2 regions of the Streptomyces sp. DSM 106670 genome follow, and region 1 is predicted to be linked to the other one. Evidence: riboswitches for the same ligand, from Rfam matches in the RefSeq annotation. Region 1 holds a riboswitch; the other holds the start of a gene.
The links. Region 1 has a riboswitch for S-adenosylmethionine ahead of thrC (threonine synthase). Riboswitches for the same ligand answer to the same signal wherever they lie in the genome.

Region 1 (4,165 bases):
CCGAGTTCGCGATGCCGTTGTACGCGTCGGCGTGCACCTCGGCGTCGATGTCGAGCATCCGGACGCCCTCCTCGCCGACTCCGCGGCGCACCGCCTCCCGGTCCCCGTCGCCGAGGGCCGCGCAGACCCACAGCTTGTCGTCGACGGCGCTCAGCCCGGAGACGAGACCGCCGCCGCCGCGCTTGGAGTCCAGTGTCCCGTCCTCGCCGAGCGTGTACGTGATCGGGCCGCGGTTGGACGCGACGAGAACCTGGGCATGCGAGGAAGACGTGTGCTCGGAGACCATGTAGCGGAACCTAGCCCGTTCGGGAAGCCGCCAAACGCCTCGGAGGGGCACGGGCCCCACCCGCTCACGCCGCGTGGCGCTCCGCGTACTCCGCGATCTCCCGCATCGGCGGCCGCTCCTCGGTGTCCACCGCATGGGTGCGCGGCACGAAGCCGTCCTCGCCGCGCTCGAACTGGGTCAGCGCGGGCCGCACCAGATGGCCCCGGGAGAGCCGCAGCTGCGCCGTGCGGTAGATCGCCGCCGCCATCCGGCCCAGCGCCTGCCCGTCCTGGTGGCGGTGGATGCGCACGCCGACGTCGACCTGGCCCAGCGCGTCCAGGCCCACCGTGTGCAGCGCGTCGACCAGCAGGCCCAGCTCCACTCCGTAACCGACCGGGAACGGCAGCCGCTCCAGCAGGGACCGCCGCACCGCGTACTCGCCGCCCAGCGGCTGTACGAATCCGGCCAGCTGCGGCCAGTGCAGATTGAGCAGCGGGCGTGCCACCAGTTCGGTGACGCGACCGCCCTGACCTGCTCTGTCGCCGAGCGGGCGGTCGTACATCGCCTTGACGAACTGGACCGTGGGGTCGGTGAGCAGGGGGCCGACCGTGCCCGAGACGAAGTCCGCCGAGAAGTCCTTGAGGTCGGCGTCCACGAAGCAGACGATCTCGCCGCTGGTCACCAGGAGCGACCGCCACAGCACCTCGCCCTTGCCGGGCAGCGCCGGGATCCGGGGCAGGATCGCGTCCCGGTGGACCACCCGGGCGCCCGCCGCCCGGGCCACGGCGGCGGTGGCGTCGGTGGAGCCGGAGTCGATCACCACGAGCTCGTCGACCAGCCGGACCTTCTCCATCAGCTCCCGGCGGATCGTCGCCACGATCGCGCCGACCGTGGCCTCCTCGTTCAGCGCGGGCAGCACGACGCTCACCGACGTACGGTGCGGATCGGCGTCCCGGGCGTCGGTGAGCCGGTTCAGCGGGCGGTCGCCGGACGACCAGGAACGCCTGGTCAGCCAGCGTTCCACCTCTTCGAGCACGGTCGGCACTCCCTGTGTGTGATCCATCTCGCGGTTCGGACGACTATCTCAACGGTCCGATGCTTCGGTTACAGTCTTGAACAACGCGTATGGCCGTCGCATGTCGGGGTCGGACCGCACATAAACGCCTGGATCGAAGATCCAGCGCCATAGAGCTCATCCAGAGGGACTGAGGGAACGGCCCGTTGAAGTCCCGGCAACCCTCCTGCCGACCGCGAGGTCACGGTGGGGAAGGTGCCAATTCCGTCTTGTGGCGAAATGCGTCGCAAGGAAGATGAGGAGAAAGGGCCTCCGCCATCATGGCTGTTCAGACCGTTGCAGGTAATGCCACCACCGCCCCCGTGGACCTCGGTCCCGCCGCGGCGCTTTCCTGCCGCGAGTGCGGCGAGCGTTTCGAGCTCGGCCCCCTTTTCGCCTGTGCGTCCTGTTTCGGACCGCTGGAAGTGGCCTACGACCTGCCCACCGGCTCCCCGGAGGAGCTGCGCAAGCGCATCGAGGCCGGTCCGAACAACATCTGGCGCTACGCACCGCTGCTGCCGGTGCCCTCCGACGTCGCGGAGAAGCCCAACATCAACCCCGGCTTCACCAAGCTGGTCAAGGCCGACAACCTCGCCCGTGAGCTGGGCGTGACCGGCGGCCTGTACGTCAAGGACGACTCCGGCAACCCGACGCACTCCTTCAAGGACCGCGTCGTCGCGATCGCCGTCGAGGCCGCCCGCGCCTTCGGCTTCACCACCCTCTCCTGCTCCTCCACGGGCAACCTGGCCGGAGCCGTCGGCGCCGCCGCCGCCCGGGCCGGACTGCGCTCCTGCGTGTTCATCCCGCACGACCTGGAGCAGGGCAAGGTCGTCATGGCCGCGGTGTACGGCGGTGAACTGGTCGGCATCGAGGGCAATTACGACGACGTCAACCGCTTCTGCTCCGAGCTCATCGGCGACCCGCTCGGCGAGGGCTGGGGCTTCGTCAACGTCAACCTCCGCCCGTACTACGGCGAGGGCTCCAAGACGCTGGCGTACGAGATCTGCGAGCAGCTCGGCTGGCGGCTGCCCGACCAGATCGTCATCCCGATCGCGTCCGGCTCCCAGCTCACCAAGATCGACAAGGGGCTCCAGGAGCTGATCAAGCTCGGCCTGGTCGAGGACAAGCCGTACAAGATCTTCGGCGCCCAGGCCGAGGGCTGCTCCCCGGTCTCCGCCGCCTTCAAGGCCGGCCACGACGTCGTACGGCCCCAGAAGCCGAACACCATCGCCAAGTCGCTGGCCATCGGCAACCCGGCCGACGGCCCGTACGTCCTGGACATCGCCCGCCGCACCGGCGGCGCGGTGGAGGACGTGAACGACGAGCAGGTCGTCGACGCGATCAAGTTGCTGGCGCGCACCGAGGGCATCTTCGGCGAGACGGCGGGCGGGGTGACGCTCGGTGTGACGAAGAAGCTGATCGAGGCCGGCGTCATCGACCCGACGCTCACCACGGTCGTCCTGAACACCGGCGACGGGCTCAAGACGCTCGACGCGGTCTCCGCGACCTCGCAGGCCACGGCGACCATCAAGCCGAGCCTGGACGCGTTCCGCGCCGCGGGCCTCGCCTCCGCCTGACCACCCCAGACCGCAGGAAGAGAAGGGCATCCACCATGAGCGTCAAGGTCCGCATCCCCACCATCCTCCGCACGTACACGGGCGGCCAGGCCGAGGTCCCGGCGGAGGGCGCGAAGCTCTCCGAGGTCATCGAGTCCCTGGAGAAGGACCACCCGGGCATCGCCGCCCGCGTCCTGGACGACCAGGGCAAGCTGCGCCGCTTCGTGAACGTGTACGTCAACGACGACGACGTGCGCTTCGAGGGCGGCCTGGACGCGGCCACGCCGGACGGCGCGGGCGTCTCGATCATCCCCGCGGTCGCCGGCGGCTGCTGAACCGCCCGGGGCCGCTCCACGGCGGCCCCCACCGCACCTCTGTGTGACCACGGTTGCCCCCTCCGCGAGAGAAGCGGAGGGGGCAATTCTGCATGGTTGAGCACGGTACAGTTGGGGAAGCCCCATCCGCTGCCCGTGCCGCCCGCATATGAGAATGCGCCCGGCCCCGATAAGAAGCAGCCAAAGTGCGTGAACCTCTTGCGGCATAAGTGCCCTTTGCCTGGCCCGACTTGCCCGTAAATCTCAGCAAACCCGCATATACGCGTGTTCTCCCGCGCCCAGAATTCCCGTCCGATTGACCTGTTGCAGAGGGCAGTTGGGCGGATACATTCGGCCGCGGTCGACGCGCTGCGGCGCCGCACACCCTCTCCTGTCGGAGGGTGAGTTCCGACCCGGGTCCGCGAAGTGCGGTCCCGTGCAAGGGCCAGTAATAGGGGAGTTAGGCATGGCTCAGGGCACCGTCAAGTGGTTCAACGCGGAGAAGGGGTACGGCTTCATCGCGGTCGACGGTGGTGCGGATGTTTTCGTCCACTACAGCGCGATCCAGATGGACGGGTACCGCACCCTCGAAGAGGGTCAGCGAGTTGAATTCGAGATCTCGCAGGGCCAGAAGGGGCCCCAGGCCGACATGGTCAAGCTCGCCGTCGGCTGAGCTCGGCGCGGTCGTCCGACGACACCACTCACGCACGTAGGGCCCGAACCCCGGATCAGGGGATCGGGCCCTACGCGCGTCCGGTGACCCGGTCGAGGGGGCGCGCCGCCGTCCACATCCGATGCCGCCGCTGTCCACATCCGACGAGGGACGCTTGCACTCGCAGGGGTCGAGTGCTAATCATTGGCGTTAGCACTCTCCAGGTGAGAGTGACAGAAACTTGGACCGGGCCGGTGAGGCCCGCAGGCGCGGTGGGGCAAGGAACCACCACGCACGCAGGCCGTCCGTCGCGGGCGCCTCTCG
Region 2 (4,165 bases), 2.8 Mb from region 1:
GCGGAGCTGTGGGAGGGCTCCGCGCACGCCCTGATCACGCCGTTCACCGCGCTGTTCGTGCACGGCAGCTGGCTGCACCTGCTGGGCAACCTGCTGTTCCTGTACGTGTTCGGCGCGATGGCCGAGGAGCGCATGGGCCGGGTGCAGTTCGCGCTGTTCTACGTGGGCTGCGGCTATGTGGCGCTGGTCTGCTACGCGGCGGCGCACGCGGACTCCGGGCAGACGCTGGTCGGGGCGTCCGGCGCGATCTCCGCGGTGCTCGGCGCGTTCCTCTACCTCTTCCCGAAGACCCGGGTGACCAGCCTGTTCCCGTTCCTCTTCTTCCTGCCGCTGCGCTTTCCCGCCTGGATCGTGCTGGTCTTCTGGTTCGCCCTCCAGTGGGCGGCGGCGCAGGGCGCGGACGCCGGGCCGGGAGTGGCGTATCTGGCCCATGTGGCCGGGTTCGCGGTCGGGTTCCTGTACGCGTGGGTGCGTTATGGGCGGAGAGCTAGAGTGAAGGTTCCAGCCACCGAGGGAGACAGTCAGCCGTGATCACCGCGATCGTGCTCATCAAGACCAGCGTGGACCGGATTCCGGAGATCGCCGAGGCCATCGCCGCGCTGGACAGCGTCAGCGAGGTCTTCTCCGTCACCGGCACCTACGACCTGATCGCCATGGTCCGGGTCGCCCGGCACGACGACCTCGCCGATGTCATCCCCGGCCGGATCAGCAAGATCCCGGGCGTCGAGGGCACCGACACCCATGTGGCGTTCCGTACGTACTCCCAGCACGACCTGGAAGCGGCCTTCGCCATCGGCCTCGACGCGTAGGGCCTCGGCACACTTCGGCCGGGGACGGGCTCGCTGCCCGTCCCCGGCCGAAGTGGTTTCCGGGCCTCAGACCTGCGCGGCCTCGCCGCGGTCCGGGACGCAGCGGCCGTCCTCGGTGCGGTACTTCCACTGGGCGCCCTCGCGGACCAGCTCGGTCACCGCGCGCAGGAACCGGTCGATGTGCTCGTCGGGCGTACCGGCGCCGAAGCTGACGCGGATCGCGTTGAGCGAGCGCTCGCCCGGCTCGGCCTCGGGGGCGCCGCACTCGCCCGGGTCCTGCGGGTCGCTGCCGAGCAGGGTGCGCACCAGCGGGTGGGCGCAGAACAGACCGTCGCGGACGCCGATGCCGTACTCGGCGGAGAGCGCGGCGGCGAAGTGCGAGCTGTTCCAGCCGCGCACCACGAAGGAGATGACGCCGACCCGGGGCGCGTCGTCGCCGAACAGCGAGAGCACCTGCACCTCGGGCACCGCGGCCAGACCCTCACGGACCCGGCCCACCAGCTCCTGCTCCCGGGCGACCAGGGAGTCGAAGCCCGCCTCGGTCAGGGCCTTGCAGGCGGAGGCGATGGAGTAGACGCCGATGACGTTGGGCGAACCGGCCTCGTGACGGGCGGCCGTGGTGTGCCAGTCGACGTCCACACCGCCGTCGGCGCGCCGGGCGACCTTGCGGGAGGCGCCGCCGCCGGCGAGGTACGGCTCGGCCGCCCGGAGCCAGTCGGCGCGGCCGGCCAGGACCCCGGAGCCGAAGGGCGCGTACAGCTTGTGGCCGGAGAACGCGACCCAGTCGACGTCCAGTTCGGCGATGTCCACCGGGTGGTGCGGGGCGAGCTGGGCGGCGTCCAGGACGATGCGGGCGCCGTGCGCGTGGGCGGCGGCGGCCAGTTCCCGCACCGGCCACAGCTCACCGGTCACATTGGAGGCGCCGGTGACGCAGACGAGGGCCGGGCCGTAGGGGTCGCGGGCGGCGAGCGCGCGCTCCAGCGTCTCGACGGCCTGGGCCGGAGTGCGGGGCGCGTTGAGGTAGGTGACCTGGGCGTCGCGCCAGGGCAGCAGGGAGGCGTGGTGCTCGGTCTCGTACACGAAGACCTGGCAGTCGGCGGGGATCGCGGCGGCCAGCAGATTGAGGGAGTCGGTGGTGGAGCGGGTGAAGACCACCTGGTCCTCGGCGCGGCAGCCGAGGAACTCCGCGACCGTGCGGCGGCTGTTCTCGAAGAGGTCGGTGGAGAGCTGCGAGAGGTAGCCGGCGCCGCGGTGGACGCTGCCGTAGTACGGGGCGTACGCGGCGACGTCGTCCCAGACCCGCTGGAGGGCCGGGGCGCTGGCGGCGTAGTCGAGCGCGGCGTAGGTGACCTCACCGCCGGTGACGAGCGGAACGGTGACGTCCTGCCCCAGAACGGGCAGCGGGGCACAAACCGACGGGTCGAGGGCAGCGGTGGAGACAGACATGGCGAACTCCCGTAACAGGCAGGCGAAATCCACGCGCCCGCGGATACGCGACGACGCGGAGAAGGAAGGAAAAAAGGTGCGCTGAAGAAGGGCGGTCAGCACAGGGCACGGAAAAGCCCTGGGACGAGCCCTAACGCATTCGCTTGCTCACAGAAGGCTCCCTAGGGACCAGGACCCCGGGGGCTGGCATCCGCTGGATGCCGAGGGGCCCGCGCTTGCCGCAGACCTCGCTGCCTACGGCCTGGTCTTCACCCGGGGCACCCCGCCACGGACGGAGGGTTGCCGGACAGCGGGCCGGGGCCGTAGTCGCTGTCACTCATGACCTGCGCAGCATCTTGCCATACCTGTGCACACGCGCAAGGGCGCAGTCCGGCATCCGGACTGCGCCCTGCGTCACACCGTGTCCGCCTGGGACTCCGCTCAGGCGTTGCTGGCCGCGATCCAGCGCTCCAGAGCACGCTTGGCGGCTCCGGAGTCGATGGCCTCGGCCGCCACCGCGATCTTCGCCGCCAGTTGCTCGGCCAGCGGGCCGGCGCCCGGGTCCAGGGCGACCAGGGCGGCCGCCGAGTTGAGCAGCACCGCCTCCCGTACCGCACCGCTCTCGCCGTCCAGCAGGCGGCGGGCCACATCGGCGTTGTACGAGGCGTCGGCGCCGCGCAGCGCCTCGACGGGCACGATGGGCAGCCCGACGTCGCGCGGGTCGAAGGCCTCCTCGCGGACCGCGCCGTCGCGGACCACCCAGACCCGGGAGGTGGCGGTGGTGGTCAGCTCGTCGAGCCCGTCGTCGCCGCGGAAGACCAGCGCGGAGTTGCCCCGGTCGGCGAGCACGCCCGCGACGATGGGCGCCATCCGGGCGTCGGCGACGCCGACCGCCTGGGCGCGCACCTGGGCCGGGTTGGTGAGGGGGCCCAGGATGTTGAACGTGGTCTGCGCGCCGAGCTCCTTGCGGGCCTTGGCGGCGTACCGCAGGGCGGGGTGGAACTTCACGGCGAAGCAGAAGGTGATGCCCGCCGCCTCGGCGACCTCGACGACCCGCTGCGGGGTCAGCTCCAGGTTGACGCCGAGCTTCTCCAGTACGTCGGAGGAGCCGCTCGCGGAGGAGGCCGCGCGGTTGCCGTGCTTGACGACCTTGGCGCCGGTGCCGGCGATGACGATCGCGGACATGGTCGAGATGTTGACCGTCTTGGCGAGGTCGCCGCCGGTGCCGACGATGTCGACGGTGCGGCCGGGCACCTGGATGGTGTTGGCGTGGGCGTACATCGCGCGGACGAGTCCGGTGACCTCGTCGACGGTCTCGCCCTTGGCCCGCAGCGCGACGGCGAACCCGGCGATCTGCGCGTCGGTGGCCTCGCCGCTCATGATGCGGTCCATGGCCCAGGCGGTCTCGTCGGAGCTGAGGTTCTCGCCGCGCAGCAGGGGGTTCAGCAGGCCGGGCCAGGAGTGGGCCGCCACGCTGTCGCCGCCGTTCGGGGTCACAACGTTCATGGTCCGCTCCAGGGTCCACAGCCGGTCAGAAGGATCGGCTCCACCCTATCCAGCCGGGAGGACCGCGAAGAGCCCCGTCCATCGAATGGACGGGGCTCTCGCGGTGGCGATCAGGTCAGCTGATCAGTGGTGGCTGTGGCTCTCGGTGATCTCCTTGTACTCCTCGGGGGTCGCCTTGGGGATCTGGTTCCCGTCGGCGAAGTACCCCTTGCTGAGCTTGGCGCGCAGCTTCTGTACCGGGGAGATCTTGCGCTTGACGCCGTTCTCGTCGACCGCGGGGCCGAGTTCGAGCGGCGTGTACTGCTCGTGCGCCGTGAGCGTGTGCAGCTGCCCCTGGCTGAGCGGCTCGTGGATCTCGACGAACTCACCGTGCGGCAGGCGCTTGATGATGCCGGTCTCGCGACCGTGCAGCACCTTCTCCTTGT

Region 2: linked by a shared signal. The riboswitch ahead of ACSMXR_RS08025 (aminotransferase class V-fold PLP-dependent enzyme) and the one ahead of thrC (threonine synthase) in region 1 are both predicted to bind S-adenosylmethionine.

Annotation. Positions count from the first base shown of each region.
Region 1 is NZ_CM147704.1:4,653,232-4,657,396, forward strand. It holds gene ACSMXR_RS20530 (alpha,alpha-trehalose-phosphate synthase (UDP-forming)) at 1-286, opposite strand, end outside; gene ACSMXR_RS20535 (glucosyl-3-phosphoglycerate synthase) at 351-1,301, opposite strand; SAM riboswitch class I at 1,455-1,582, shown strand; gene thrC (threonine synthase) at 1,601-2,896, shown strand; gene ACSMXR_RS20545 (MoaD/ThiS family protein) at 2,932-3,210, shown strand; gene ACSMXR_RS20550 (cold-shock protein) at 3,656-3,862, shown strand.
Region 2 is NZ_CM147704.1:1,829,819-1,833,983, forward strand. It holds gene ACSMXR_RS08015 (rhomboid family intramembrane serine protease) at 1-531, shown strand, start outside; gene ACSMXR_RS08020 (Lrp/AsnC family transcriptional regulator) at 528-809, shown strand; gene ACSMXR_RS08025 (aminotransferase class V-fold PLP-dependent enzyme) at 876-2,255, opposite strand; SAM riboswitch class IV at 2,462-2,579, opposite strand; gene trpD (anthranilate phosphoribosyltransferase) at 2,676-3,740, opposite strand; gene qcrB (cytochrome bc1 complex cytochrome b subunit) at 3,864-4,165, opposite strand, start outside.